DNA from 3 places in the Pseudomonas sp. SP16.1 genome. Region 2 is predicted to be linked to each of the others. Evidence: riboswitches for the same ligand, from Rfam matches in the RefSeq annotation. Region 2 holds a riboswitch; each other region holds the start of a gene.
The links. Region 2 has a riboswitch for cobalamin ahead of cobO (cob(I)yrinic acid a,c-diamide adenosyltransferase). Riboswitches for the same ligand answer to the same signal wherever they lie in the genome.
Positions count from the first base shown of each region.

Region 1: another riboswitch for cobalamin. It lies ahead of ACUTAF_RS01200 (TonB-dependent receptor domain-containing protein); the one in region 2 lies ahead of cobO (cob(I)yrinic acid a,c-diamide adenosyltransferase).
Region 3: another riboswitch for cobalamin. It lies ahead of ACUTAF_RS16775 (energy-coupling factor ABC transporter permease); the one in region 2 lies ahead of cobO (cob(I)yrinic acid a,c-diamide adenosyltransferase).

Region 1 is NZ_JBQYFZ010000001.1:236,926-241,100, forward strand. Features, by position in the region: gene ACUTAF_RS01195 (methyl-accepting chemotaxis protein) at 1-459, shown strand, start outside; gene ACUTAF_RS01200 (TonB-dependent receptor domain-containing protein) at 463-2,349, opposite strand; cobalamin riboswitch at 2,438-2,625, opposite strand; gene dxs (1-deoxy-D-xylulose-5-phosphate synthase) at 2,693-4,175, opposite strand, start outside.
Region 2 is NZ_JBQYFZ010000001.1:1,093,711-1,097,885, forward strand. Features, by position in the region: gene ACUTAF_RS05390 (C40 family peptidase) at 1-447, shown strand, start outside; gene ACUTAF_RS05395 (O-methyltransferase) at 444-1,103, shown strand; gene ACUTAF_RS05400 (hypothetical protein) at 1,110-1,430, shown strand; cobalamin riboswitch at 1,470-1,674, shown strand; gene cobO (cob(I)yrinic acid a,c-diamide adenosyltransferase) at 1,848-2,501, shown strand; gene ACUTAF_RS05410 (cobyrinate a,c-diamide synthase) at 2,498-3,790, shown strand; gene bluB (5,6-dimethylbenzimidazole synthase) at 3,787-4,175, shown strand, end outside.
Region 3 is NZ_JBQYFZ010000001.1:3,507,282-3,511,456, reverse strand. Features, by position in the region: gene ACUTAF_RS16785 (acyl-CoA dehydrogenase family protein) at 1-16, shown strand, start outside; gene ACUTAF_RS16780 (carbonic anhydrase) at 324-1,070, opposite strand; cobalamin riboswitch at 1,451-1,653, shown strand; gene ACUTAF_RS16775 (energy-coupling factor ABC transporter permease) at 1,710-2,393, shown strand; gene ACUTAF_RS16770 (hypothetical protein) at 2,404-3,093, opposite strand; gene amn (AMP nucleosidase) at 3,224-4,175, shown strand, end outside.

The sequences.
Region 1 (4,175 bases), 860 kb from region 2:
CTCAACGCCGCCATCGAGGCGGCGCGAGCGGGCGAGATGGGCCGCGGCTTCGCCGTGGTGGCCGACGAGGTGCGTACCCTGGCCAGCCGCACCCAGGCCTCCACCGACGAGATCCAGCAGATGATCCAGCGTCTCAAGCAGGGCGCCGAGACGGCGGTCAGCTCCATGCACGCCGGCCAGGCGGCCACCGGCACCGGGGTCGAGGCCAGCCAGCGCACAGGCCAGTCGCTCGGCGCCATCACCGAGCAGGTGGAGGCGATCAGCGACATGAACACCCAGGTGGCGGCGGCCACCGAGGAACAGAGTTCGGTGACCGAGGAGATCAACCGCAACGTGCAGGGCATCGCCGACCTGGCGCATGCCACCGCCGGCGAGGTGCGCGCCTGCCGCGAGGACTGCCAGACCCTGCGCCGCCTGGCCGACGACCTGGCCGGCCAGGTCGGCCAGTTCCGTCTGTAAGGGCTACAGCCGGGGCGTCCAGCTCAGGGAGAGCAGGGCGCTACGGCCTTCCTCGCGGTAGCCGTAATAGCTCACGCTGCTGAAGAACGCGTCGTTCGGCCGGCTGTACAGGGCCTGGGAATAGTCCTTGTCCAGCAGGTTGTCGACCTTGAACTGCCACAGCAGCTCCTCGTTCATCCGCCAGCTCGCCCGTGCGCCAAGCAGACCGTAGCCGGCGATCTCGCGGCTGTTGGCGGCATCGTCGTAGCGCCCGGAGAAGGCCTGCCAGCTCATGCCGGCGGCGAAGGCGCCGAACTGGCGATCCAGATCCAGGCTCAGGCTGCGCTTGGTGCGGCGTGGCAGGGTATGGCCGGTGTCGCGATCGCGAGGGTCGAGCAGGCTGGCGCCGAGAGCGGCCTGCCAGCCCAGCACGTCGCGTTCGAGGCTCAGTTCCAGCCCCTGCAGGCGCGCCTGGTTGACGTTCATCGGGGTGCTGAAGAAGGTCACCGGGTCGCTCACCACGGTGATCAGGTCCTCCACCTCGGTACGGTAGGCCGACAGGCTCCAGCGGGTGTCCAGGTGATCGCCACGCAGCTGCGCCTCGTAGGTCTTCGAACGCTCGGGGGCCAGGTCCGGATTGCCGCCATAGTAGGCGCTGGTGGGGAAGTACAGATCGTTGAAGGTGGGGGCGTGGAAGCCTTCGCCATAGCTCAGCAGCAGCTCCAGGCGCTCGGCCAGGTCCAGGCTCAGCGCGGCGTTCCAGGTGTTCTCGCTGCCGAACTGCTGGTTGTCGTCATGGCGCAGGCCCAGTTCGGTGGCGAAGCCGTCGCCGCGGTAGCGGTGCTGGACGAAGGCGGCCTGGTTCCAGCGCTCGGTCCGGCTGAAGTCGCTGTCCGTGTTCAGGCGGTCCTCGGACCAGTCGAGACCGAGCAGCAGCTGCTGGGCATCGTCCAGGCGCAGGGTATTGAGCCAGGCGGCGCTGTCGCGGTAGGTATTGAACAGGTAGTTGTTGAAGCTGTTCAGCGGGTCGCGATTGTCGCTCTTGTCCTCGCTGTGGCCGAGCTCCAGGCGGCTGCTCCAGCGCTCGGCGAGCTGCGCCTCGAGATGGGCCGAGGCGGAAGAGACGCTGAAGCGTTCGCTGGGATTGCCCGGCGCGAAGCTGAACAGGTCGTCGTATTCGCTCTCGCCACGCTGATCGAGCAGGCTCAGGCCACCCTTCAGGCGCTCGTTGAAACGATGTTCCAGGTTCAGGTTGAAGGCCTTGCGCCGCAGACCATCGTGGTCGCCATCGTAGCCGCGGGCATCCTGCGAGCGGTCGAAGCCGGTGCGTTCGGTCAGGCTGGCGCCCAGGTCGAAGCGGGTGCGCTGGTCGCCGCCGGACAGCCCCAGGCTGCGCTCGAAGGTTTGCTGGCTGCCGGCGGCCAGGCGCAGGCGTGGCTGCAGGCCTGCTTCGCCCTGGCGCGTGAAGATCTGGATGACCCCGCCGATGGCGTCGGCGCCGTACAGCGCCGAGCGCGGACCGCGTACCACCTCGATGCGCTCGATCTGTTCCGGGCTGAGGAACTCCAGGCGGGCCAGACCGCTGGCGGCGGCATTCAGGCGCACGCCATCGACCAGCACCAGGGTCTGGTTGGCGTTGGCGCCGCGCAGGAACAGGCTGGTCAGGCTGCCGCGGCCGCCGTTCTGCACGATGGAGACCCCCGGCACGCGGCTGAGCAGATCCGGCACGCTGCTGACCTGCAGGCGCTCGATATCGCTTCGTTCGAAAACGCTGGTGGCGGCGGTGGCCTGGGTTTGTGGTTCGAGCAGGCGGCCGGAGGTGATCAATAGTGGCGATGCCGCATAGGGCTCGGCAGCCAGGGCCAGGCTCGGCATGACGGCGATGGCCAGGGCCAGACGGGACGGTTTCATCAGGGTTATTCCTCAAAGGTCGGCAGACATTCGAGGAGGGCAGGGGCAAGCGCGCAGGGCGGCGCTTGACGGTGCTGCCCTCCGCAACACCAGTCGCACCGTCGGGGCCGGTCTCCGGGCTGTCGACCCCGGTCCGCCTTCCCGGGAATTCCCAGTGGCCGTGGACAAGGTGCAGGCGGCGGCCTGCAGTCGATTACCGTTGCGGGGGCAGCGTCGGCTTCGCACCGACTTCCCGTTTAACGCCGCATGCGGCGCACCCTGACGGAACATGAAATGCCGCGCACCCTAGTGCGCGGCACAGTGAAATTCAAGCAAGCCTGGCTCAGCTACGGATGAGCGGTACTCATTCACCCAGCAGGGTCAGGCGCGCGCGCACCGCGGCGGCGATGCCGGCCTGGTCGAGGCCGCACTCGGCGAGCATCTGCGCCGGCTTGGCGTGCTCGACGTAGTAGTCGGGCAGGCCCAGCTGCAGCAGCGGCGCCCGCAGGTTCTCGCGGGCGAGGAACTCGCCGACCGCGCTGCCGGCGCCGCCCATCACCGCGTTCTCCTCGATGCTCACCAGCAGCCGGTGGCTGCCGGCCAGCTCGCGCAGCAGGGCTTCGTCCAGGGGTTTGACGAAGCGCATGTCGACCACCGTGGCGTCCAGCTCCTCGCCGACGCGCAGCGCCTCGGCCAGCTGCACGCCGAAGGCCAGCAGGGCGACGCCCCGGCCCTGGCGGCGCACCACTGCCTTGCCGATTTCCAGCGGCTCGAGGCCGGGCTCGATGGCGACGTTGGGGCCGCTGCCGCGCGGGTAGCGCACCGCCGCCGGGCCGTCGAACAGGTAGCCGGTGCTGAGCATGCGGCGCAGTTCATTCTCGTCGCTCGGGGTCATCACCAGCATGCCGGGGATGCAGCGCAGGTAGGAGATATCGAAGCTGCCGGCGTGGGTCGGGCCGTCCTCGCCGACCAGGCCGGCGCGGTCGATGGCGAACAGCACGTCGAGGTTCTGCACCGCGACGTCGTGGATCAGCTGGTCGTAGGCGCGCTGGAGGAAGGTCGAGTAGATCGCCACCACCGGCTTGATACCGTCGCAGGCCATGCCGGCGGCCAGGGTCACCGCGTGCTGCTCGGCGATGGCGACGTCGAAGTAGCGTGACGGGAAGCGCTCGGCGAAGGCCACCAGGTCCGAGCCTTCCTTCATCGCCGGGGTGATGCCGACCAGGCGGTTGTCTGCCGCGGCCATATCGCACAGCCACTGGCCGAACACGTTGGAGTATTTCGGGCCTGATGGTTTCTTCGGCGCGGTGTCGGGCGTGACCGGCTCCAGCTTGGTGATGGCGTGGTAGCCAATGGGGTCGGCCTCGGCCGGGGCGAAACCCTTGCCCTTCTTGGTCACCACGTGGAGGAACTGCGGGCCCTCCAGGTCGCGCATATTGCGCAGGGTGGCGAGCAGGGTCGGCAGGTCGTGGCCGTCGATGGGGCCGACGTAGTTCCAGCCCAGCTCCTCGAACAGGGTGCCGGGCACCAGCATGCCCTTGGCGTGTTCCTCGACCTTGCGCGCGATCTCCCAGGCGCCGGGCAGGCGCGAGAGGATCTTCTTGCTGCCCTCGCGCATGCTGGCGTAGGTGCGGCTGGAGATGATCTTGGCCAGGTAGTTGGACAGGCCGCCGACGTTCTTGGAGATCGACATGTCGTTGTCGTTGAGGATCACCAGCATGTCGGCGTTGACGTCGCTGGCGTGGTTGAGCGCCTCGAAGGCCATGCCGGCGGTCAGCGCGCCGTCGCCGATCACCGCCACGCTCTTGCGCTTCTCGCCCAGCAGGCGCGCGGCGATGGCCATGCCC
Region 2 (4,175 bases):
AGCCCCCAGCCCAGCTACCCACCAGCCACCGGCCAGGTCCAGGGTGGCGCCGACGACGTGCTGTTCCGCGCCTTGGGCCTGGTCGGCACGCCCTATCGCTACGGCGGCAATACCCCGGACGGCGGTTTCGATTGCAGTGGCCTGATCGGCTACGTCTATCGTGACGCCGCCGGCATCAGCCTGCCGCGTTCGACCCGCGAGCTGAGCGCCATGCGCAGCCCCAATGTGCGCCGCGACGCACTGCAGAGCGGTGACCTGGTGTTCTTCGCCACAAGCGGCGGGCGCGGCGTCAGCCATGCCGGCATCTATGTCGGCGACGGGCGTTTCGTCCACGCGCCGTCTTCGGGCGGCACGGTGCGCCTGGACAGCCTCGACAACAGCTACTGGCAGCGCGCCTACCTGGACGCCAAGCGCGTGCTCACCGCCGAACTGGCGCGCAATCCGTGACCCAGCGCAGCCTGCAGCTCGACGACGCGCTTTACCAGTACCTGCTGGACGTCTCCCTGCGCGAGTCGCCGTTGCTCGCCCGCCTGCGCGCGGAAACCGCGCAGCTGAGCGAGGCGCGCTGGCAGATCGCCCCGGAGCAGGGTCAGTTCATGGCCCTGCTGGTGCGCCTGGTCGGCGCGCGGCGGATCGTCGAGGTCGGCACCTTCACCGGCTATAGCGCCATTTGCCTGGCCGATGCCATGGGGCCGCAGGGCCAGCTGATCTGCTGCGACCTGCCCGGCGACTACAACGCCACTGCGCGCCGCTATTTCGCCGAGGCCGGTCTGGCCGAGCGTATCCAATGGCGTCTGGGCCCGGCGCTGGACAGCCTGACGGCGCTGGAGGGCGAAGGGCAGGGCGACTTCGACCTGATCTTCGTCGACGCCGACAAGGCCAACTACCCGGCCTACCTGGAGCAGGCGCTGCGCCTGCTGCGCCAGGGCGGCCTGTTGCTGTTCGACAACACCCTGTGGAGCGGCAGGGTGTTGCAGCCGCAGCCGGACAGTGCCGATACCTGCGCCATTCAGGCGCTGAACCGGGCGCTCAAGGACGATGCGCGCGTCGAGCTGTCACTGCTGCCGCTGGGCGACGGCCTGACCCTGTGCCGCAAGCGCTGAGCCGCCGTGGCCGATGCCATCCGCCTGCCGCCCCAGCCCGACGCCTGCGAACTATGCGCGCGGCCGGTAGCGCTGACCCGTCACCACCTGATCCCCAAGGCTCTGCACGACAAGGCCTATGTGCAGAAGCGCTATCCCCGCCACGAACGCATCACTGCCACGCTCTGGGTCTGTCGCGCCTGCCATAACCAGATCCACCGGCTGTTCAGCGAGAAGGAGCTGGCACTGAGCTACAACAGCCGTGAAGCGTTGCTGGGCGACGAGCGCTTGCGCGGCTTCGTCGAGTGGCTGGCGCGCAAGCCGGCCGGCTTCGTCCCCCGCCACTGAGTCGCGCCGGCGTTGACGGGCGAGGCGGCCAGCCTCTACCCTGCGCGCCTTGCTTCAGGTGCCCGACGCCACGCGCGTACGAGGTGAAACAGGGAAGCCGGTACAGAATCCGGCGCTGCCCCCGCAACGGTAGGTGAGTCAAACGCCGCTCTATTGCCACTGTGCTTCGTGCATGGGAAGGCGCGGCGCTAGCCCGCGAGGCTCGCTCACAAGCCCGGAGACCGGCCTGCTGCAGTCCACGGCATCGCGGAGGGCGTTGTCTGGCGTGCGGGCTCGCCTTCCCAGTGGCCCGCGCGCGCCGTTCTCCGCCTGCCTTGTCCAGCCCAGTGTGTTCGGGAGCGCAACGATGCCGCCACGCCAGCTTGCCAGTCGTGCACTGCGACCCGCGCCCGGATGCCCGCAGACCAGGAAACCTCGATGAGCGCATCGACCGAACGCGACAGCGAATCGACCCAGCGCGACAGCGCATCGGCTGAACGCGACGCCCGGCATCAGGCGCGCATGGCGCGCAAGAAGGCGCTGATCGACGCGAAGATCGCCCAGGCCCAGGATGAATACGGCCTGCTGCTGGTGCACAGCGGCAACGGCAAGGGCAAGAGCAGCAGCGCCTTCGGCATGGTCGCCCGCGCCCTCGGCCACGGCATCAAAGTCGGCGTGGTGCAATTCATCAAGGGCGCCGCCAGCACCGGCGAGGAGGCCTTCTTCCGCCGTTTCCCCGAGGAGGTCAGCTACCACGTGATGGGCGAGGGCTTCACCTGGGAGACCCAGGATCGCCAGCGCGATATCGCCAAGGCGCAGCAAGCCTGGGGCGTGGCCCGGCGCCTGCTGAACGACGAGAACGTCGGTCTGGTGGTGCTGGACGAGCTGAATATCGCCCTCAAACACGGCTATCTGGAGCTCGCTGCGGTGCTCGCCGATATCCAGGCGCGGCCGCTCTCGCAGCACGTGGTGGTGACCGGGCGCGGAGCCTTGGCCGGGATGATCGAGGCAGCCGATACGGTGACCGAGATGAGCCTGGTCAAGCATGCCTTCAAGGCCGGGGTGAAGGCGCAGAAGGGGGTGGAGTTTTGACCTCGCGCCAGTGTCCGGCGCTGCTGATCGCCGCGCCGGCCTCGGGGCAGGGCAAGACCACCGTCACCGCCGCCCTGGCGCGCCTGCACGCCCGCCAGGGGCGGCGGGTGCGGGTGTTCAAGTGCGGCCCGGATTTCCTCGACCCGATGATCCTCGCCCGCGCCAGCGGCGCGCCGGTGTACCAGCTCGACCTGGCCATGGTCGGCGAGGCGGAGAGTCGCCGCCTGCTCTGGCAGGCAGCGGGCGAGGCCGAGCTGATCCTGATCGAAGGGGTGATGGGGCTGTTCGACGGCCAGCCCTCGGCGGCCGACCTGGCGCGGCAGTTCGGCGTGCCGGTGCTGGGGGTGATCGATGGTTCGGCCATGGCGCAGACCTTCGGCGCCCTGGCCCATGGCCTGGCGACCTTCCAGGCCGACCTGCCGTTCGCCGGCGTGCTCGGCAACCGGGTGGCCAGCGCGCGCCATGGCGAGATCCTGCGCGCCGCGCTGCCGCCGAGCATCCGCTGGTACGGCGCGCTGCCGCGCAATGCCGCGGTGGAGCTGCCCAGCCGTCACCTGGGGCTGGTGCAGGCGCAGGAGCTGGCCGATCTGGATGCGCGCCTGGACGCCGCCGCCGATGCCCTGGCCGCCAGCGCCGAGGTGGCCTTGCCGGCGCCGGTGCGTTTCGCCGCGCCGCCGCCGTGGGCGGTCGAGCCGCTGCTGGCCGGCGTGCGCATCGGCGTGGCGCGCGATGGCGCTTTCGCCTTTCTCTACCAGGCCAACCTCGATCTGCTGCGCGAGCTGGGCGCCGAGCTCGAATTCTTCTCGCCGCTGCTGGGCGATCGCCTGCCGCAGGTGGACAGCCTCTACCTGCCCGGCGGCTATCCCGAATTGCACCTCGCCGAGCTGCAAGGCAACCAGGCCATGGCCGCGGCGATCCGCGCCCATCACCGGGCCGGCAAGCCGATCCTCGCCGAGTGCGGCGGTATGCTCTATCTGCTCGACGAGCTGACCGACAAGCAGGGCGCCAGCGGTCGCATGCTCGGCCTGCTGGCCGGCCGCGCCGCACTGCAGCCGCGATTGACCGCCCTGGCTTTGCAGGAAGTGGAGTTGCCGGAAGGCGAGCTGCGTGGCCACAGCTACCACCATTCGCGCCTGGACAGCCCGCTGGCGCCGCTGGCCCTGGGCCGTTGCCCGAACGGCAAGGCGGTGGCCGAGGCTGTCTACCGCCTGGGCCGGCTGACGGCCAGCTATATCCACTTCTACCTGCCGTCCAATCCCCTGGCGGCGGCAGCGCTGTTGCGTCCATGAGCGAGCAGGCCTTCAGCGCCGCCGAGCGCGCCGCGGTGTACCGCGCCATCGCCGAGCGCCGCGACATGCGTCATTTCAGCGGCGGCGAGGTGCCGGCCGAGGTGCTGGCACGCCTGCTGGAGGCGGCGCACCGCGCGCCCAGCGTCGGCCTGATGCAGCCCTGGCGCTTTCTGCGTATCAGCGACCCGCAATTGCGCGAAGCCGCCTGCGCGCTGGTGGAGGCGGAACGGGTGCGCACCGCCGAGGCGCTGGGCGAACGCTCGGACGAATTTATGCGGCTCAAGGTCGAGGGCATTCGCGAGTGCGCCGAGCTGCTGGCGGTGGCGCTGATGGACGGGCGCCAGAAGCATGTCTTCGGCCGCCGCACCCTGCCGGAAATGGATAT
Region 3 (4,175 bases), 2.4 Mb from region 2:
GCCGCATCTGCTTTGACGCGAGGGCGATCTTTAACAAGGAATGATTGGTGGATTTTTAGCGGCTGATTTTTCCGCTCAGGAACAATTGGTCAGGCTAAGCGCGTTCCCCGCGCCAGCGGGGATGAAACCGCTCTTGAACCCCTGGCCGATCACGTTCAGCGACGCGGCATCGCCGCCGCTCTTGCTGTGTTTTCCGTGGCGGCGGGGGATCGAGCTTCGCTAGCTGCGGGGCAAGACGCCGATTGTTCGGGCTGCGCTGCCAATAGCGGGGGCGGCGGGTTGCGCGCCAGCCGCCGCGCCTGGGCACTAGGGGCCGGGCCTCGCTAGTAGTTGGCGCTCTCCAGCAACTGCCGGCCATTGAGCGGCTGCACTGGCCGCGCATTCATCGGGTACAGGCGCTGGAACTGCGCCAGCTGCGCATGGGACAGCTCGACCGGTTGTTTCAGCACGCGCCACTGCACGTTCTCGCTGCACGGCGGGGTGGTCAGCGAGCCAGCGAAGGCGTAGTAGCCCTGCTGCGGTGGCAGCACGGCCTGCGGGGCGAAGCTGCCGGCGAGCACGATCTTCTCGCCCGCCTTGGCCGGCATGGCATCGAACACTTCGCCCAGTGCCTGGTTTTCCTCGCCTTCCTTGAGCAGCACGGCGACCACCGCCAGGCGGCCGTCGGCGGCCTGGTGGACGAAGTGCGCCACCATCGGGAAGGCCCGGCCGGCGATGTGTTCCTCGCTGGGCGTATGGAAGTGGAACTGCACCAGGCGGTAGGCCTTGCCGTCGATCTCGATGCCACCTGCGTTGGCGAGGTTCACCTGAACGGTGTGGCCGTTGTTCAGCACTTCGGCCGGGCTGGCCTCGTAGTTGAACGCGATGCGCGGCAGCGCCGCGCGGGTGGCGTTGCGGATGTCGATCGGCGATTGGCTGTGGCCGAGCGCGCAGGTTTCGTAGCCCGGGTCCAACCGGGCCCAGTGTTCGGGGCCAGCCTTGCCTGCGTAGGTCCAGTGCGGTTGCGGCTCGGCGGCCATGGCGCCGGTTGCGAACAAAGCGGTTAACGTGGCGATCAGGGTTTTCTTCATATGCGCTCTCGTCACTCGATGATGGATCTACCGGTCCGCGCGCCATGCGATGCGAACACTGGGGATGGCAGGTTAAGTCTCGTAATAAACGGTTAGATTTCCGGGCCTGAGCCGTCCCGTATTTCCGGCGCTCCCGCCCTCGTCGTGCAGCAGTCGGCGGCCGGTTGTCGGACAGGGGCAGGCATTGGCATGCCGCGGCGGTGTTCTGGCTTTCGCCGCCGCGACATGCAGGTCAAGGACAGGCCCCGGGCCGGCGGGTTCCATACGTGTCGCGGTTCATGTCGTCGCGGCCCGCAGGGGGGGCGGTGGATGCCGCGCAAAAGCCGCGTGCAGGCTGCGTCGATGGCGCGCGGCAAGACTGTCTTTTGCCCGTGCGGCGGGGTAAGGTGGCCGCCGATGGTTCCGCGCGCCCATGGCGTGCGGATGAAAAGGGAACAGGGTGCGGCGCGCGTCGCCAATGCCCTGGCTGCCCCCGCAACTGTAAGCGGCGAACGACGCCCCTATGCCACTGGCCGCAAGGCCGGGAAGGCGGGCGAAGTGGCGAGCCGCGAGCCAGGAGACCTGCCATCGCCATCGGGCGCTTTCGCCCATTCCCTCCATCCGGATCGTCGCGCGGTGGGCGCGACCTAAGGAATCTGCATGCATATCGAACCCGGCGTCGTCGACGGCGCCAAGATCTTCCTCAGCTACGCAACGGCGCTCGGTGCCTGCGGCCTGACGGCCAAACTGGCGCACGATGCCATCCGTGACAACGGCGGGGTGGCGGCCCTGGCGCTGCGCAGCCTGCTGACCACGGCGCTGGTGTTCTGCTTCTTCGAGGTCTTGCCGCATCACCCGGTAGGGGTCTCCGAGGTCCACCTGATCCTCGGCTCGACCCTGCTGCTGCTGTTCGGCGCCGGCGCCGCGGCCATCGGCCTGGCGGCGGGCCTGCTGTTGCAGGGCCTGCTGTTCGCCCAGTTCGATCTGCCGCAGTACGGCATGAACGTCACCACCTTGCTGCTGCCGCTGTGGGGCATCCAGTTGCTGGCCAAGCGCCTCATCGCGCCGGGCACCGCCTATGTGGATCTGTCCTACAAGCAGGCGCTGGCACTGTCGACCGCCTACCAGGGCGGCATCGTCGCCTGGGTGGCGTTCTGGGCCTTCTACGGTCAGGGCTTCGGCGCCGACAACCTGGCCTCGGTGGCCGGCTTCGGCCTGGCCTATATGAGCGTGATCCTGGTCGAGCCGCTGATCGACCTGGGCGTGCTGGCCGCGGCCAAGGCGCTGGCGCGTTTCAGCCAGGGCCCGCTGTTCAACCAGCGGCTGCACCAGGGCGCCGCCTGACCTCGCGCCGCTAGCGGCTGCGCTGCCAGATCATCTTGCCGGTATTGCTCTCGGTGACCAGATACGGCTCGCTGAAGCTGTAGTAGGCGGCGGGGCGATACTCGGCGGCGCCCGCCAGGCGTACCAGCAGCAGGCCGTTGTCGCTGCGCCAGCGGCCGCTGTACTGCACTTCTCCCGGGCTGTCGCCGCCGTCGGGTGCTCGGCTCCACTGGGTCACGCTGCCGTCTGCGTCGAGGCGCAGCGTCATCAGCGTGGCGGACGCGGCGCCGCTATCGATCCGCTGTTCGTGCTGCCAGGTGCCCACCAGCGCCGGGTCCAGATGCTCGTTCGCAACGGGCGCGGGCGCGGCGTCACGCCGGAACAGCGCCTGGCGCTCCAGCACCTGGCCGTCACGCGGATCGCGCGCGGCGATGCTGATGTTGAGCATGGCGTTGGCGTAGGTGGCATTCATGTTGGCGAGCACCAGACCCGACTGCGGATCGCTGATCTCGGCGCGCAGCAGCTGGCCGTCGTAATGCCCGCGCAGGTTCAACTGCAGGCGCCGATTCTCCACGTACCGTCCTTCCACTCGCTGACCCTGGCTGTGCAGGAGCAATTCGGCCGGCTGGCCGTCGAGCGTGGCGTGGTAGTGACCGTCCAGCTCGCCGGCGAGCAGGGCGGGGCAGATCAGCAGAAGCAGCAGGGCGAGCAGGTGGGGCATGGCGCGATTCTCGGGCGGATGGTGACAAGCCTAGTCGTTGGCCGCTCGGCCCGTGGCCATTCTCAGTGCTAGGTGTTCTGCGGCCGAAGCAGGCAAGATAGAGGCGTCCGAACAACCAGGAAGGTGCGCCGTGAACCCCTCTGTCGATGAATTCGTCGTTGCCTTTACCCCGGAAGACGCGGTCGACCGCCTTGCCACCCTGCACCTGCAGGCCACCGGCGCCCTGAGCCGGGCGCTCAAGCGCTACCTCAAGGAGCGCATCAGGCCGGATGCCGAAGAGCACAGTCTGTTCCGCTACCCCGAACTGCGCCTGACCTACCTCTGTCAGGGCGAGGTGCCGACCACCGTACGTGCCTACGCCAAGGTGCAGGTGCCGGGTACCTACGCCATCACCGTCACCCAGCCGGAGGCCTTTCGCAAATACCTGCTTGAGCAGCTGCGCCCCTTGATGAACGACTTCACCCTGCGCGTGGAAGTCGGCGTCAGCCAGCAGAACATCCCCTATCCCTACGTGGTCGAGCAGGGCGACGAGCTGGCCGGCAGCGGGGTCACCGCCGCCGAGCTGGCGCGGGTGTTCCCCAGCACCGACCTGTCCGCCGCCACCGACGGCACCGCCGACGGCCTGTACGACTGGGAGAACATCGACCCGCTGCCGCTGGCGCTGTTCGACGCCGCGCGCACCGACTTCTCCCTGCGCCGCCTGGTGCACTACACCGGCAGCGACTGGCGCCACGTGCAGCCGTGGATCCTGCTGACCAACTACCATCGCTACGTCGACCAGTTCATCCGCCACGGCCTGGACATGCTGGTGGGCGCTTCGCGTTTCACCCGCATGGTGCTGCCGGGCAACGTGGTGATCGAACGCGGCATGGCCGAAGGCGAGATGCAGGCGATCATCGAGAACGTCATCTGGCATCGCTACCAGATGCCGGCCTACCACCTGCAGGCCGAGGACGGCCACGGCATCACCCTGGTCAATATCGGCGTCGGCCCGTCCAACGCCAAGAACATCACCGACCACCTGGCCGTGCTGCGTCCGCACTGCTGGTTGATGATCGGCCACTGCGGCGGCCTGCGTCAGT